2 regions of the Streptomyces sp. NPDC049954 genome follow, and region 1 is predicted to be linked to the other one. Evidence: predicted binding sites of a transcription regulator. Region 1 holds the regulator's gene; the other holds the start of a gene.
The links. Region 1 encodes HrcA, which represses chaperone genes, less so after heat shock. Its sites were predicted from a motif close to TTNGCACTCNGNNNNNCNGAGTGCNAA; they were not measured.

Region 1 (8,406 bases):
GATCCTGTTGCGCGGCCCCGGCGTCATGTCCGGCTACCACGGGCTGCCGGAGAAGACCGCGGAGGTCCTGGAGAGCGACGGCTGGTTCCACACCGGGGACATCGGCGAACTCTCCGTCGACGGCTACCTGCGGATCACCGACCGCAAGAAGGACATCATCAAGACCTCCGGCGGCAAGTACATCGCGCCCGCCGAGGTCGAGGGCCGCTTCAAGGCCGTGTGCCCGTACGTCTCCAACATCCTGGTGCACGGCGGCGACCGGAACTTCTGCACCGCCCTCATCTCCCTCGACGAGCCTGCCCTCACGGACTGGGCGAAGGAGAACGGGCTGGGCGACCGGAGCTACGCCGAGATCGTCGCGGCCGAGGAGACCGTGGCCCTGATCGACGGCTACGTGCGGGAGCTCAACGCCGGCCTCCAGCGCTGGGAGACGATCAAGAAGTTCCGGCTGCTGCCGCGCGACCTCGACATCGAGCACGGTGAGCTGACCCCGAGCCTCAAGCTCAAGCGGCCCGTCGTGGAGCGCGAGTACGGCCACCTGCTGGACGAGATGTACGCCGGGGCGCGGGAGGCGTGAACCGGCCGGCCCGGGATGCGGACGACGGACCGGCACGCGATGCTCGGGGCATGGCCGGATCAGGACCGCACGTGACAGTGGACCCGCCCGCCCCGGACGGAGGCAGGCGGGTCCGGGCCGACGGCGAGAACCTGGGTGTGGCCCACGGCACTCGCGACCTCGCCGAGTTCCTGCGCCGGGCCGGTCTGGAGGACGCCGACGAGTCCGTCGCCGAGTCGAGCGGGCTCATCGAGTGGCGCGGCGGCGGTCCCGAGACCTGGGAGGGGTAGCCGGGCGGGGCCGGGGCGCCTCGCGCGGGCCCCGGCCCTTCCGCGCGGAAGCTCACTCCCGGTGACCTTCGCGGGCCTGGGACAATGGACCCCATGCCTTCCGCACTGCCTGACGGCGAGCCCGTGCCCGAGACCGGGGAGCTGCCCCCGTACGCCCTCGAAGGCGCGGGGGAGCGCCCGCTCGGGTTCTACCTGCACGTCCCGTACTGCGCGAGCCGCTGCGGGTACTGCGACTTCAACACGTACACCGCCACCGAGCTGCGCGGCTCCGGCGGGGTGCTCGCCTCGCGCGACAACTACGCGGACACCCTCGTGGACGAGGTGCGTCTGGCCCGCAAGGTGCTCGGCGCGGACCCGCGCCCGGTGCGGACGGTGTTCGTCGGCGGCGGTACGCCCACGCTGCTCGCCGCCGCCGACCTCGTCCGGATGCTGAGCGCCGTACGCGAGGAGTTCGGGCTCGCCGAGGACGCCGAGGTGACCACCGAGGCCAACCCCGAGTCCGTCGACCCGGCGTACCTGGCCGAACTGCGCGAGGGCGGGTTCAACCGCGTCTCCTTCGGCATGCAGAGCGCGAAGCAGCACGTGCTGAAGATCCTCGACCGCAACCACACGCCGGGGCGGCCCGAGGCGTGTGTGGCCGAGGCGCGCGCCGCCGGTTTCGAGCACGTCAACCTCGACCTGATCTACGGGACCCCCGGCGAGAGCGACGAGGACTGGCGGGCCTCGCTGGACGCGGCGATCGGCGCGGGTCCCGACCATGTCTCGGCGTACGCGCTCATCGTCGAGGAGGGAACGGGGCTCGCGCGGCGCATCCGGCGCGGTGAGATCCCGATGACCGACGACGACGAGCACGCGGACCGCTACCTGATCGCCGAGGAGGCGCTCAGCCGCGCCGGTTTCTCCTGGTACGAGGTCTCCAACTGGGCGACGACCGAGGCCGGTCGCTGCCTGCACAACGAGCTGTACTGGCGCGGCGCCGACTGGTGGGGGGCCGGGCCGGGGGCGCACAGCCACGTCGGCGGGGTGCGGTGGTGGAACGTCAAGCATCCTGGCGCCTACGCGGCGGCCCTGGCCGGGGGACGCTCGCCGGGGGCCGGGCGGGAGATCCTGAGCGAGGAGGACCGGCGGGTGGAGCGCGTCCTGCTGGAGCTGCGGCTGAGCGAGGGCTGCCCGCTGTCGCTGCTGCGGCCGGACGGGCTCGCGGCGGCGTCGAGGGCCGTGGCCGAGGGACTGCTCGATCCGGCGGCGCATCGCGCGGGGCGGGCCGTGCTCACCCTGCGGGGGCGGCTGCTGGCGGACGCGGTGGTGCGGGATCTGGTGGACTGAGGCTCGCCTGCGGCCTCGCTCGGTCCTCAAGCGCCGGACGGGCTTCATGGGGCTGGTGCGATCTGGGGGTGTCCTCAAGCGCCGGACGGGCTCGAAGGGGCGCGCGTCCGAGGCGCGGGTCAGCTCGACGTACGGGCGAACATGCCGGGCTCGTACGAGCCCCCGGGTTGTGCGCGATCACGTTCACGCGCGTCGCGGTGTTGATCAGGGAGACCAGGCAGACCAGCGCGCCGACCTGGTCGTCGTCGCAGTGCTCGCGCACCCGGGCCCACGTCTCGTCAGACACGCCGTGGTCGCCGAGCCGGGCGCCCTCTTCGGCGAGCGCCGGCGCGGCCCGTTCGGCCTCGGTGAACACCGTGCTGTGCCGCCAGGCGGCTCCCGCCGGGATCCGGCTACGGTGCCGTCACGAAGTCGATCAGCTCCTCCACCCGGCCGAGCAGGGCCGGTTCCAGGTCCTTGTAGGTGTGGACGTGGGACAGGATGTGCTGCCAGGCCGCCCCGGTGTTCTCCGGCCAGCCCAGGGCGCGGCACACGCCGGTCTTCCAGTCCTGGCCGCGGGGGACGCGGGGCCAGGACTCGATGCCGAGGGAGGACGGCTTCACCGCCTCCCACACGTCGATGAACGGGTGGCCGACGACCAGGGCGTGCGCGCTCGTCACCCCGGCGGCGATGCGTGACTCCTTCGAGCCCGGGACGAGGTGGTCCACCAGGACGCCCAGGCGGGCGTCGGGGCCCGGGGCGAACTCGGCGACGATCGAGGGCAGGTCGTCGACCCCCTCCAGGTACTCCACGACCACGCCCTCGATCCGCAGGTCGTCGCCCCACACCCGTTCCACCAGCTCCGCGTCGTGCCGGCCCTCGACGTAGATACGGCCCGCCCGCGCCACCCGGGCGCGCGCCCCGGGCACCGCGACCGATCCGGAGGCCGTACGGGAGGGCGCGGCCGGTGTGGTGGAGCGCGGGCGCACGAGCGTCACCGCACGGCCCTCCAGCAGGAAGCCGCGCGGGGCCAGCGGGAAGACCCGTCGCTTGCCGAAGCGGTCCTCCAGCGTCACGACGAGGCCCTCCGCCGACTTCTCCCAGGACAGCACCGCCCCGCAGAAGCCGGTCGTCACCTCCTCCACCACGAGGTCCCGCTCCAGGGGAACCTCGGGAGCGGGCCGCTGCTTCTTCCACGGCGGGGTCAGGTCGGAGGAGTACGCGCGCATTCCTCAGACGATAGGAAATGCCGCCGTTCGGGGGATCACGACACGCCGTGCGCCGCGTCGAGTTCGGCGCGCTGGGCCCGGACGAAGGCCGCGTCCACCACCGCTCCGTGCCCCGGGACGTACAGCGCGTCCTCGCCGCCCAGGTCCAGCAGCCGGTCCAGGGCGTCCGGCCAGCGGGCCGGGACCGCGTCCGGTCCGGCCTGCGGGGGACCCGACTCCTCGACCAGGTCGCCGCAGAACACGACGGTGGGCGCGGCCGGTCCGGCGCCCGGTACGACGACCACCAGGTCGTGGCCGGTGTGCGCCGGGCCCACGTTGGCGAGCAGGACCCGGCGGCCACCGTCCAGGCCGAGCGTGAACTCGCCCGACACCGTGTGCTCCGGGGCGCGCGCGAGGTCCGCCGCCTGCGCCGCCTCGTCCTCGTCGAGCCCGTGCCGCACCGCGTCCGCGTACAGCGCCGCACGGCCCTGCGGGGAGCCGAGCAGCCCCTCGACGCCGACCGCCCCGTACGTCGTCACCCCCGCGAAGGCCCCGGCGCCCAGCACGTGGTCGAAGTGCGGATGGGTCAGTGCGAGATGCGTCACGCGCCCGCCGCCGAGCAGGGACTGCGCCCCGGCACGCACCGCGCCGCCCTCCCGCACGCTCGCGCCCGCGTCGACCAGCAGGGCCGTGCCGCCCGCCGTGACCAGGCCCACGGTGCAGTCCCACGCGGGCAGCCGCAGCCGGGCCACCCCCGGTGCGAGCCGCTCCCATCCGCCGTCGGTCACCGCTCGCTCCCGTTCCATGTGCGCCGCCTCCCGTGCCCGGGCGCCCGGCGAAACCGTCCACCGGCGCTCCGGGCCCGTCCCTTGGTGACAGCCGCGGCTGTCCGTTCGTGGTCTTCGGCCCTACCCTGCCCCGTCCTGTCCTCCTCAGCCGTGCCGGGGGCGCACGACCTGCCGTGCCACCGCCCTTGCCGGGGGCGTACCTCACGGCCGTACACTGGCCGGGGAAGTGCTGGCACTCAGACAGGGCGAGTGCCAAGCCCGGACCGGTGATCGCCGGCCGGCGACCAGGGAGGTGTGCGCGGTGCTCAGTGAACGCAGACTCGAAGTGCTGCGCGCCATCGTCCAGGACTACGTCGGGACCGAGGAGCCGGTGGGCTCCAAGGCGCTCACCGAGCGGCACCGGCTCGGGGTCTCCCCGGCCACGGTGCGCAACGACATGGCCGCGCTGGAGGAGGAGGGGTACATCGCCCAGCCGCACACCAGCGCGGGCCGTATCCCGACCGACAAGGGCTACCGGCTGTTCGTCGACCAGCTCGCCGACATCAAGCCGATGACCGCCCCCGAGCGGCGCGCCATTCAGAACTTCCTGGACGGCGCCGTCGACCTCGACGACGTCGTGGGCCGCACGGTGCGGCTGCTCGCGCAGCTCACCCGGCAGGTCGCCGTCGTGCAGTACCCCTCGCTGACGCGCTCGACGGTGCGTCACGTGGAGCTGCTGGCGCTGGCCCCGGCCCGGCTGATGCTCGTGCTCATCACCGACACCGGCCGGGTCGAGCAGCGCATGGTCGACTGCCCGGCGCCGTTCGGTGACACCTCCGTGGCCGATCTGCGGGCCCGGCTCAACAGCCGGGTCGCCGGACGCTGGTTCGCCGACGTCCCGCAGCTCGTGCAGGATCTCCCCGAGTCCTTCGAACAGGACGACCGGGGGACCGTCTCGATCGTGCTCTCCACCTTGCTGGAGACCCTCGTCGAGGAGACCGAAGAACGGCTGATGATCGGCGGCACGGCCAACCTGACCAGGTTCGGGCACGACTTCCCCCTCATGATCAGGCCGGTGCTGGAGGCGCTGGAGGAGCAAGTCGTGCTCCTGCGGCTGCTCGGCGAGGCCAAGGACTCGGGCATGACGGTCCGGATCGGTCATGAGAACGCCTACGAGGGGCTCAACTCCACCTCGGTGGTCTCGGTCGGCTACGGTTCGGGCGGCGAGGCAGTCGCCAAGCTCGGCGTGGTCGGACCGACCCGCATGGACTACCCCGGAACGATGGGAGCGGTACGCGCAGTGGCTCGTTACGTCGGACAGATCCTGGCGGAGTCGTAAGTGGCCACGGACTACTACGCCGTACTCGGCGTGCGCCGCGACGCTTCCCAGGACGAGATCAAGAAGGCGTTCCGGCGTCTGGCGCGGGAACTTCACCCCGACGTCAACCCGGACCCCAAGACGCAGGAGCGGTTCAAGGAGATCAACGCCGCCTACGAGGTGCTCTCCGACCCGCAGAAGAAGCAGGTCTTCGACCTCGGCGGGGACCCGCTGTCCCAGGCGGGCGGTGGCGGGGCCGGCGGCTTCGGCCAGGGCGGCTTCGGGAACTTCTCCGACATCATGGACGCGTTCTTCGGCGCCTCCTCGCAGCGCGGACCGCGCTCGCGGACCCGGCGCGGCCAGGACGCCATGATCCGGCTGGAGATCGACCTCAACGAGGCGGCCTTCGGCACCACCAAGGACATCCAGGTCGACACGGCCGTCGTCTGCAACACCTGCAACGGCGAGGGCGCCGCCCCCGGCACCTCGGCGCAGACCTGCGACATGTGCCGCGGTCGCGGTGAGGTCTCCCAGGTCACCCGGTCCTTCCTGGGCCAGGTCATGACCTCCAGGCCCTGCCCGCAGTGCCAGGGCTTCGGCACCGTCGTGCCGACGCCCTGCCCGGAGTGCGCGGGCGACGGACGGATCCGCTCACGGCGCACCCTGACCGTGAAGATCCCGGCCGGTGTCGACAACGGCACCCGCATCCAGCTCGCCGGGGAGGGCGAGGTCGGCCCCGGCGGCGGCCCCGCCGGTGACCTCTACGTGGAGATCCACGAGGTGGCCCACGCCGTCTTCCAGCGGCGCGGGGACGACCTGCACTGCACCGTCACCATCCCGATGACGGCGGCGGCGCTCGGCACGAAGGTGCCACTGGAGACACTGGACGGGACCGAGGACGTCGACATCCGGCCCGGCACCCAGTCCGGGCAGTCCGTGCCCCTGCACGGCCGCGGCGTGACCCACCTGCGCGGCGGCGGGCGCGGCGACCTCATCGTGCACGTCGAGGTCCAGACGCCCGGGAAGCTCGACGCCGAGCAGGAGCGACTGCTGCGCGAACTCGCCGAGCTGCGTGGCGAGGAGCGGCCCCTCGGGCAGTTCCAGCCCGGACAGCAGGGCCTGTTCTCCCGGCTCAAGGACGCGTTCAACGGCCGTTCCTGAGGCTGCCGCCCGCCGAGGGCGTACCCGTGCGGCCCGCGTGAACTTCTCGCGCGGGCCGCACGGCCGTGTCCGGCTCCCTCCCGGCCGCCGCCCGAGGGCTCGGGTGGCGGGCGGCGCCCGGCGGGCTCGTGGGACGATGCGGGCATGTCCTCAAGTCTGACCGAGCTTCTGCGGCACCCGATCGTGCAGGCTCCCCTCGCGGGCGGTGCCTCCTGCCCGGCGCTGGCCGCCGCGGTGTCCGGCGCCGGCGGCCTCGGGTTCCTCGCCGCCGGGTACCGCGGCGCCGACGACGTACGCGACCAGGTCAAGGAGACGAAGGAACTCACCTCGCGCCCCTTCGGCGTGAACCTGTTCCTCCCGCAGCCCGCCGGGGACCCGGAGGCCGTGGCCGCCTACGCAGGGCACCTCGCCGAGGAGGCGGACCGCTACGCCGCGCCGCTCGGCCCCGTCCCCGAGGGCGCTCTCGACGACGCGTACGAGGACAAGGTCGAGGTCCTGCTCGCCGACCCCGTGCCCGTCGTGTCCTTCACCTTCGGCTGCCCCACCCGCGACGTCCTCGACGCCTTCCAGCGGGTCGGCACCGTCACCGTCGTCACCGTGACGACGCCCGAGGAGGCGCGGGCCGCCCAGTGGGCGGGCGCCGACGCCGTGTGCGTCCAGGGCGTCGAGGCGGGCGGCCACCAGGGCACGCACCGCGACGACCCGGCCTGCGACGGCGCCGGGATCGGTCTGCTCGCGCTCGTCAGCCAGGTCAGGGAGACCGTGCCGCTGCCGTTGGTCGCGGCCGGCGGGCTCATGCGCGGCGCGCAGATCGCCGGGGTGCTGGCCGCCGGGGCGCAGGCCGCGCAGCTCGGCACCGCCTTCCTGCCCTGCCCCGAGTCGGGGGCCTCGCCGCTGCACAAGGCGGCGCTCACCAACCCGCTGTTCGTGCGCACCGAACTGACCCGGGCCTTCTCCGGCCGGCCCGCGCGCGGACTCGTCAACCGCTTCGTGCGCGAGCACGGACCGCAGGCCCCCGCCGCCTACCCCGAGGTGCACCACCTGACCTCGGGGCTGCGGAAGGCCGCCGCGACCGCCGGGGACGCGCAGGGCATGGCGCTGTGGGCGGGGCAGGGCCACCGGATGGCCCGTACGCTGCCCGCCGCGCGGCTCGTCGAGACGCTCGCCGCCGAGACCCGTACGGCCGCCGCCGCCCTGGGAGGTGCCGCGTGACCGCGCCCGTCTTCCTCGCCGAGGACCTCGCCGCGCGCGCCCGCGAGGGCGCCGCCTACGTGCTCGACGGGCCCGAGGGGCGGCACGCCGTGTCCGTGAAGCGGCTGCGGCCGGGGGAGGACGTCGTCCTCACCGACGGCCACGGTCACTGGGTGCCCTGCGTCGTGCTGTCCGCCGAGGGCAAGGACCGGCTGACCGTCGAACTCGGCGCGCTCGCCGAGGAGTCCGTGGGCAGTCCGCGCATCACCGTCGTCCAGGCGCTGCCCAAGGGCGACCGGGGCGAACTCGCCGTCGAGACGATGACCGAGACCGGCGTCGACGCCGTCGTCCCGTGGCAGGCGGCCCGCTGCGTCACCCAGTGGCGGGGCGAGCGCGGCGCCAAGTCCCTCGCCAAATGGCGGGCCACGGCACGCGAGGCGGGCAAGCAGTCGCGCCGCCCCCGGTTCCCCGAGGTCGCCGAGGCGATGACCACGAAGCAGGCCGCCGCCCTGCTCGCCGAGGCCGACTTCGCGGCCGTCCTCCACGAGGACACCGCGACCCCGGGCGAGGCCCTGGCGAGCGTGGAACTGCCCGACCGCGGCGAGATCGT
Region 2 (8,406 bases), on a different contig from region 1:
CACCCCGGGGTGGCCGCCGCCCGCACCGAACTGCCCGGACTCCTCGACGCGACCGGCGAGGCCAAGGGCTCCTCCGTCGAGGACAAGGGGCAGTCCCTCGCCGTCCACACCCGCAGGGCGGAGCAGCCGCGGGCGGCCTTCGACGCGCTGCTCGCACCACTCACCGAGCTCGCGCACCGCAACGGCCTGATCCTCGAGCCGGGCCGCATGGTCCTGGAACTGCGCCCGCCGGGCGTCGACAAGGGCCGGGCCCTGAGCGGCTACCTGGACGAGGTCGCCGCCGGTTCGGTCCTGTACGCGGGCGACGACCTCGGCGACCTCGCCGCGTACGCCGCGGTGGAGCAGGACCGCGCGGAGCTGCCCGGGGTCCTGGTCGCGAGCGGTACGGAGGTCACGGAGCTGGTGGACCGCGCGGACCTGCCGCTGCCCGGCGGACCGGCCGAGGTCGTGGCCCTGCTCACGGCTCTGGCCCGGGAACTGGAGAAGCGGGCGGCCGGGCGCTGACGGCGCGGGGCGAAACGGACCAAGGGCCGCCCAGCGCCCTCACGGCGCGGGGAGCCGACCCCAGCGGTCCACGGGTCCTCACGGCACGCCGGGCCCGCCGGGGCGGCCTCGGCCCCGGGAGCCCGCCCGGGGCCGGGGAACTGGGCCCCGCCCGCCACGGTCACCCGGCGCCGGCGCCGGCCCCGGCCCGGCGTCAGCCGTCCGAGGTGAGCGCGTGCAACTGGTCGAGGAACCACTGCGCGGGCGGCAGCGCGGTGGCCGCCTCCGCGAGCCGCTTGGAGCGTTCGGCCCGCTCCTCGTGCTCCATCGTGAGCGCGGTGTGCAGGGCCTCCGCGGTCGCCAGGAGGTCGTACGGATTGACGACCACCGCGTCCTGCCCCAGCTCCTCGTACGCCCCGGCCTCCCGCGACAGCACGAGTGCGACGCCCTCGTCGGAGACGACCGGGACCTCCTTGGCGACGAGGTTCATGCCGTCCCTGATCGGGTTGACGAGCGCCACGTCCGCCATCCGGTAGGCGGCGAGGGAGCGCGCGAAGTCGTCGTCGACGCGCAGCAGGACCGGGGTCCAGTCCGAGGTGCCGTACTCGTCGTTGATGAGGTTCGCTACCCGCTCCACCTCCGCCGTGTACGCCCGGTAGCTCGCGAGGTCCTGGCGCGAGGGGTAGGCGAAGGCGATGTGCACGACCCGGCCGCGCCACTCGGGGCGTGCGATGAGCAGTCGGTGGAAGGCGTGCAGCCCGCGCACGATGTTCTTGGACAGCTCGGTGCGGTCGACGCGTACGACGGTCCGGCGCGGCCGCCCCTCCTCGTCCCTGCCGACTTCCTCCCGCAGCCTCTCCAGCCGCTCGTCCACGTCCTCACGGTGCGCGCGCTCGCGCAGGAAGTCGGCGTCGGCCCCGAGACCGTGCACCCCGATGCGGGTGTTGCCCGTCCCGTCGACGAGCGCGTCGGCGCAGGCCACGAAGGCGTCGGCCCAGCGACGCGTGAGGAACCCGGCCCGGTCCGCGCCGAGCATGCCGTGCAGGACCTCGCGGGCCACGTCGTCGGGCAGCAGCCGGAAGTAGTCGACCGGGGCCCACGGCGTGTGCGAGAAGTGCGCGATGCGCAGATCGGGCCGCAGCGCGCGCAGCATGCCGGGCACCAGCACCAGGTGGTAGTCCTGCACGAGGACGGCCGCCCCGTCCTCCGCCCGCGCCGCGAGCGCCTCCGCGAAGGCCCGGTTGTACGTCTGGAAGGAGGCCCAGCGCGCCCGGAACTCCGGGCCGAAGGCGGGCTCGAAGGGCGTCTCGTACAGCATGTGGTGGACGAACCACAGCACCGAGTTGGCGATGTCGTTGTACGCCTCGGCCTGCGTCTGCGGATCGATCCCCAGCATGTGGACGCGCTGCCCGCCGCTGTCCGCCGGGTCCAGATCGCCACCGGCACGCCGCACGGCCTCCCGGTCCCCGTCGCTCAGCGCCGCGCACACCCACACCGCGTCCGACTCGGGGCCGATCGCGGACAGCCCCGACACCAGCCCGCCCCCGCCCCGCTTGGCGCTCAGCGCGCCGTCCTCGTGCAGCGTGTAGGAGACGGGACCCCGATTGGACGCCACCAGGACGGAGGCGCGCGACTGATCAGCAGACGTAGACATAGACCCTTCCTAGCCGCCCCGATATGCGCTCAAACGTACGAGTTGTTGCGAGGGCTCGGGGGAGGGGCCGGCGCGACGCGGCAGGATGCCGGGAGGAAGGGCGACGGGAGGGGCGGAAGTGGGGACGGAAACGGCGACCGGCGGGGGCGCGACCGTGGCGGACGGAGGGGAGCCCGCGCCCGACCGGATACCCCGGACCCCGCGGGGCGGCAGAGTCGTCCTGCTCAACGGCGCCTCCAGCTCGGGCAAGAGCAGCATCGCGAGGGAACTCCTCGACCTCCTCGAAGGAAGCTGGTTGGCGGTGCGCTGCCCGCTGCCGGAACTGGAACACCGCGAGCGCGCACGCGGCGACCGGGAGCCCGGCCTGGCCGCCGCCCAGTACGAGGTCGTGCACGCCCACGGCGTGCACGACGTCGACGTGGACACGTCCACGCTGAGCCCGCACGCGTGCGCCCTGCGCGTCCGCGACCACCTGGAGCACCCGGCCCGCCCCACCGCCTTCGAGGCGCTGCGGGCGGAACCACGGCCCTGAGGCCGCCCGGCGCCCTCAGGCCGCCCGGCGCCGGCTCTCGTACTCGGGGATCTCCGTCATCGGAGGCCTCTCCCGGGTGTCCACCTCGTGGGTGTGGTGGACGTAGCCGCCGTCCGGATGGCGTTCGAACTGGGTCAGCTCGGGGCGTACGAGGTGGCCCCTGGCCAGGCGGAGCTGGGCGGTGCGGTAGATCGCCGCGGACATCCGGCCCAGCGCCTGCCCGTCCTGGTGGCGGTGTTTGCGGACCCCGACGTCCACCTGGGCGAGCGCGTCCAGGCCCACCGTGTGCAGCGCGTCCACGAGCAGGCCCAGCTCGACGCCGTAGCCCACCGGGAACGGCAGCCGCTCCAGCAGGGAGCGCCGCGCCGCGTACTCGCCGCCCAGCGGCTGGACGAAACCGGCCAGCCGAGGCCAGTGCATGTTCAGCAGCGGGCGGGCCATGATCTCGGTGACCCGGCCGCCCTGCCCCGAGGCGCCGCCCAGTGGACGCTCGTACATCGCCTTGACGAAGTGCACGTCCGGGTCGGTCAGCAGCGGGCCCACGATGCCGGACACGAAGTCCGGGGAGAACTCCTTCAGGTCGGAGTCCACGAAACACACGATGTCGCCCTCGGTGACGAGCAGGGAGCGCCACAGGACCTCTCCCTTGCCGGGCACCGCGGGCAGGCCCGGCAGCACGACGTCACGGTGCACGACCCGGGCTCCGGCCGCCGCGGCGACCTCCCCCGTACGGTCGGTCGAACCGGAGTCGAGGACCACCAGCTCGTCCACGAGCGGGACCTTCTCCATCAGCTCTCGCCGGATCACGGTCACGATGTCGCCGACCGTGGCTTCCTCGTCCAGTGCGGGCAGGACCACGCTCACCGAGGACCCGGTCGCCTGCTTGGCCGCGAGGATCTGCGGCAGCGTGCGGTCGGCTGCGGTCCAGGAACGGCGGTCGAGCCAGCGCTCCACCTCTTCGAGCACGTTGTGCGTCCCCTCGTGCGGGTACTGCTTGCGGAATACCGGAAGTGACTTACCTGGGTGCGGCCGGCCCGGCGGCCGACCGTGATCTCCATCTCGGCGTTCGGACGACTATCTCAACGATCCGGTGCTTCGGTTACAGTCTTGGACAGTGCCGGTGACCATCCCATGTCGGGCTGCGCCACCCGCACCGCGTGTCATGACAAGCACGTGACACACCACGTGCCGGACACGTGACAAACGCGGCGGACCTCAGGATCCGCCTGCCATACCGCTCATCCAGAGGGGCAGAGGGAAACGGCCCGTTGAAGCCCCGGCAACCCTCCGGCCGAGTCTCCTGGCGGTACGTCCGCCACCGAGGCCCACGGCTCGGGAAGGTGCCAATTCCGTCTCGTGGCGAAATGCGTCGCGAGGAAGATGAGGAGAAAGGGCCTCCCCACCATGGCTGTGCAGACCGCCGAAACCTCCGCTCCCGCGAAGACGGGCGTCGATCTCGGACCCGCCGCCGCTCTCTCGTGCCGCGAATGCGGCGAGCGCTTCCCGCTCGGACCCATCTTCGCCTGTCAGAGCTGCTTCGGCCCGTTGGAAGTCGCCTACGACCTCCCCGCGGGCGACCCCGAGGCCCTGCGCAAGCGGATCGAGGCCGGTCCCGACAACATCTGGCGCTACGCCCCGCTGCTGCCCGTCCCCGCCGACGTGGCCACCCACCCCAGCACCAACCCCGGCTTCACCCAGCTCGTCCAGGCCGACCGCCTCGCCCGCGAGCTCGGCGTCACCGGCGGCCTGTACGTCAAGGACGACTCCGGCAACCCGACGCACTCCTTCAAGGACCGCGTCGTCGCCATCGCCGTCGAGGCCGCCCGCGCCTTCGGCTTCACGACCCTCTCCTGCTCCTCGACCGGCAACCTGGCCGGCGCCGTCGGCGCCGCCGCCGCCCGCGCCGGCTTCCGCTCCTGCGTGTTCATCCCGCACGACCTGGAACAGGGCAAGGTCGTCATGGCCGCCGTCTACGGCGGCGAGCTGGTCGGCATCGAGGGCAACTACGACGACGTGAACCGTTTCTGCTCCGAGCTGATCGGTGACCCGCTCGGCGAGGGCTGGGGCTTCGTCAACGTCAACCTGCGCCCGTACTACGGAGAGGGCTCCAAGACCCTCGCGTACGAGATCGCCGAGCAGCTCGGCTGGGAACTGCCCGACCAGATCGTCATCCCGGTGGCCTCCGGCTCCCAGCTCACCAAGATCGACAAGGGCTTCCAGGAGCTGATCAGGCTCGGCCTGGTCGCCGACAAGCCGTACCGGATCTTCGGAGCCCAGGCGGAGGGCTGCTCGCCGGTCTCCACCGCGTACAAGGCCGGCCACGACGTCGTACGCCCGCAGAAGCCGAACACCATCGCCAAGTCCCTCGCGATCGGCAACCCGGCGGACGGCCCGTACGTCCTGGACATCGCCCGGCGCACCGGCGGCGCGGTGGAGGACGTGAACGACGAGCAGGTCGTGGACGCGATCAAGCTGCTCGCCCGCACCGAGGGGATCTTCGCCGAGACCGCGGGCGGGGTGACCGTGGGGGTGACCCGCAAGCTGATCGAGTCCGGGGCGCTCGACCCGAGCCTCACCACCGTCGTGCTCAACACCGGTGACGGGCTCAAGACGCTCGACGCGGTGGCGCCCACCACCGGGCCGACCGCGACCATCCGCCCGGACCTCGACGCGTTCCGCGCCGCCGGTCTCGCCCGCGACTGAGCCGCACGCGGCCGCGGGGCGGCCCCCGGTGCGCCCGCGTGCCCCGGTCCGCCCTCGTGTCCGCCCCTCCGCCTGAGCCGTCACTCCGCCCTTCGGCCGAGCAGGCCGAGAAAGGCTGTACCCCATGAGCGTCAACGTCCGCATCCCCACCATCCTGCGCACCTACACCGGCGGCAAGTCCGAGGTCCCGGCCGAGGGCGCGACCCTCGCCGAGGTCATCGCCGACCTGGAGAAGAACCACACCGGCATCGCCGGCCGGGTCCTCGACGACTCGGGCAAGCTGCGCCGTTTCGTGAACGTCTACGTCAACGACGACGACGTCCGCTTCGAGCAGGGCCTGGAGACGGCGACCCCCGACGGCGCCGGGATCTCGATCATCCCGGCGGTCGCCGGCGGCTGCTGAGCGCATCCGGAATCCGTCCCCTCATTTGTGTTGCCCCCTTCGCGGAAAAGCGGAGGGGGCAATTCCATGAGATTGGCAGAGGTACAGTTGGGGATACTGATTCGCCGCGTGTTCGCGCCTTGACGGGCGCCGGGAGAAGTGTCCCGGGAAACGCGCCCCGCGGCTTCTGTGAGCCGGTGTTCCCGCTCCCGAATCTCTTGCCTTTTTGCGGCTTTGCGTTCCTTTTGCCGGGCCCGAATTGCCCGGAACTTCCGCCGATTCCGGCCTATAAGTCCATACCTGGTGCCTGGATTTCTCGTCCGATTGACCTGTTGCAGACGGCAGTTGGGCAGATACATTCAGCGGCGGTCGACGCGTTCCGGCGCACACCCCCATACGTCTGGGGGGTGAGGTCTGACCCGGGTTCGCGAAGTGCGTTCCTGTGCAAGGGCCAGTAATAGGGGAGTTAGGCATGGCTCAGGGCACCGTCAAGTGGTTCAACGCGGAGAAGGGGTACGGCTTCATCGCGGTCGACGGTGGTGCGGATGTTTTCGTCCACTACAGCGCGATTCAGATGGACGGTTACCGCACCCTTGAAGAGGGCCAGCGAGTCGAGTTCGAGATCTCGCAGGGTCAGAAGGGGCCGCAGGCGGACATGGTCCGTCAGGCTGCCTGAACAGCGCTCGACCGATAAACGGACGACGTGGCCGAGGGCCCGTACCCCCAGGGGTGCGGGCCCTCGGGCTGTCGGGAACCGGCCCGCCGCCGGGGCCGCCCCTTCGGGGCATGCCCTCCCGGGAGGCTTGCACTCTCCTAGGCCGAGTGCTAATCATAGGCGTTAGCACTCTGACGTTGAGAGTGACAGAAGGACCGGGTCGGTGAGGCCCGCAGGCCGTACGGGGCAAGGAACCGTGCGGTGCGCAGGCCGTCCGTCGCGGGCGCCACACGGTCCCTCAGCCCACCCCGTCCTGGGAGGACCACTTCACATGGCCAAGATCATCGCGTTCGACGAGGAGGCGCGGCGCGGCCTTGAGCGCGGTATGAACCAGCTCGCCGACGCCGTCAAGGTGACCCTCGGCCCCAAGGGCCGCAACGTCGTCCTGGAGAAGAAGTGGGGCGCCCCCACGATCACCAACGATGGTGTTTCCATCGCCAAGGAGATCGAGCTGGAGGACCCGTACGAGAAGATCGGCGCCGAGCTGGTCAAGGAGGTCGCGAAGAAGACGGACGACGTCGCCGGTGACGGCACGACGACCGCGACCGTCCTGGCCCAGGCGCTGGTCCGTGAGGGTCTGCGCAACGTGGCCGCCGGTGCCAACCCGATGGCGCTGAAGCGCGGCATCGAGAAGGCCGTCGAGGCCGTCTCCACCGCGCTCCTGGAGCAGGCCAAGGACGTGGAGACCAAGGAGCAGATCGCCTCCACCGCCTCCATCTCCGCCGCCGACACCCAGATCGGCGAGCTCATCGCCGAGGCCATGGACAAGGTGGGCAAGGAAGGCGTCATCACCGTCGAGGAGTCCCAGACCTTCGGTCTGGAGCTGGAACTCACCGAGGGCATGCGCTTCGACAAGGGCTACATCTCGGCGTACTTCGCCACCGACATGGAGCGTATGGAGTCGTCCCTCGACGACCCGTACATCCTCATCGTCAACTCGAAGATCAGCAACGTGAAGGACCTCCTTCCGCTGCTGGAGAAGGTCATGCAGTCGGGCAAGCCCCTGCTGATCATCGCCGAGGACGTCGAGGGCGAGGCCCTGTCGACCCTGGTCGTCAACAAGATCCGCGGCACCTTCAAGTCCGTCGCCGTCAAGGCCCCGGGCTTCGGCGACCGCCGCAAGGCCATGCTCGGCGACATCGCCATCCTCACCGGTGGCCAGGTCATCTCCGAGGAGGTCGGCCTCAAGCTGGAGAACGCCGGTCTCGACCTGCTGGGCCGCGCCCGCAAGGTCGTCATCACCAAGGACGAGACGACCATCGTCGACGGTGCCGGCGACAGCGAGCAGGTCCAGGGCCGCGTCAACCAGATCCGCGCCGAGATCGAGAACAGCGACTCGGACTACGACCGCGAGAAGCTCCAGGAGCGTCTGGCGAAGCTGGCCGGCGGCGTGGCCGTCATCAAGGCCGGTGCCGCCACCGAGGTCGAGCTCAAGGAGCGCAAGCACCGCATCGAGGACGCGGTGCGCAACGCCAAGGCGGCCGTCGAGGAGGGCATCGTCGCCGGTGGTGGCGTGGCGCTTCTCCAGGCTTCCTCGGTCTTCGAGAAGCTGGAGCTGGAGGGTGACGAGGCGACCGGTGCGGCCGCCGTCAAGCTCGCCCTGGAGGCCCCGCTCAAGCAGATCGCCGTCAACGCCGGCCTCGAAGGCGGCGTCGTGGTGGAGAAGGTCCGCAACCTCACGGTGGGCCACGGCCTGAACGCCGCCACCGGCGAGTACGTCGACATGGTCGCCGAGGGCATCCTCGACCCGGCCAAGGTGACGCGCTCCGCGCTCCAGAACGCCGCGTCGATCGCCGCGCTGTTCCTCACCACCGAGGCCGTCATCGCCGACAAGCCGGAGAAGGCCGCCCCGGCGGGCGCTCCGGGCGGCATGCCCGGCGGTGACATGGACTTCTGATCCCCCGCCGGCCCCGGCCGGCCGGATCGGAATCCTCCCG

Region 2: the regulator HrcA is predicted to act here: its motif matches at 6,557-6,583, upstream of groL (chaperonin GroEL).

Annotation. Positions count from the first base shown of each region.
Region 1 covers NZ_JBFALS010000003.1:384,045-392,450, forward strand. Annotated here, with positions in the region: gene AB0J21_RS08115 (long-chain fatty acid--CoA ligase) at 1-577, shown strand, start outside; gene AB0J21_RS08120 (hypothetical protein) at 628-846, shown strand; gene hemW (radical SAM family heme chaperone HemW) at 931-2,172, shown strand; partial or broken gene AB0J21_RS08130 (carboxymuconolactone decarboxylase family protein) at 2,292-2,548, opposite strand; gene AB0J21_RS08135 (DUF3097 domain-containing protein) at 2,565-3,380, opposite strand; gene AB0J21_RS08140 (MBL fold metallo-hydrolase) at 3,416-4,165, opposite strand; gene hrcA (heat-inducible transcriptional repressor HrcA) at 4,449-5,465, shown strand; gene dnaJ (molecular chaperone DnaJ) at 5,466-6,605, shown strand; gene AB0J21_RS08155 (nitronate monooxygenase) at 6,750-7,817, shown strand; gene AB0J21_RS08160 (16S rRNA (uracil(1498)-N(3))-methyltransferase) at 7,814-8,406, shown strand, end outside.
Region 2 covers NZ_JBFALS010000002.1:227,999-236,404, forward strand. Annotated here, with positions in the region: gene otsB (trehalose-phosphatase) at 1-504, shown strand, start outside; gene AB0J21_RS04530 (trehalose-6-phosphate synthase) at 698-2,137, opposite strand; gene AB0J21_RS04535 (hypothetical protein) at 2,325-2,669, shown strand; gene AB0J21_RS04540 (glucosyl-3-phosphoglycerate synthase) at 2,685-3,635, opposite strand; SAM riboswitch class I at 3,905-4,056, shown strand; gene thrC (threonine synthase) at 4,074-5,372, shown strand; gene AB0J21_RS04550 (MoaD/ThiS family protein) at 5,497-5,775, shown strand; gene AB0J21_RS04555 (cold-shock protein) at 6,227-6,430, shown strand; gene groL (chaperonin GroEL) at 6,741-8,366, shown strand.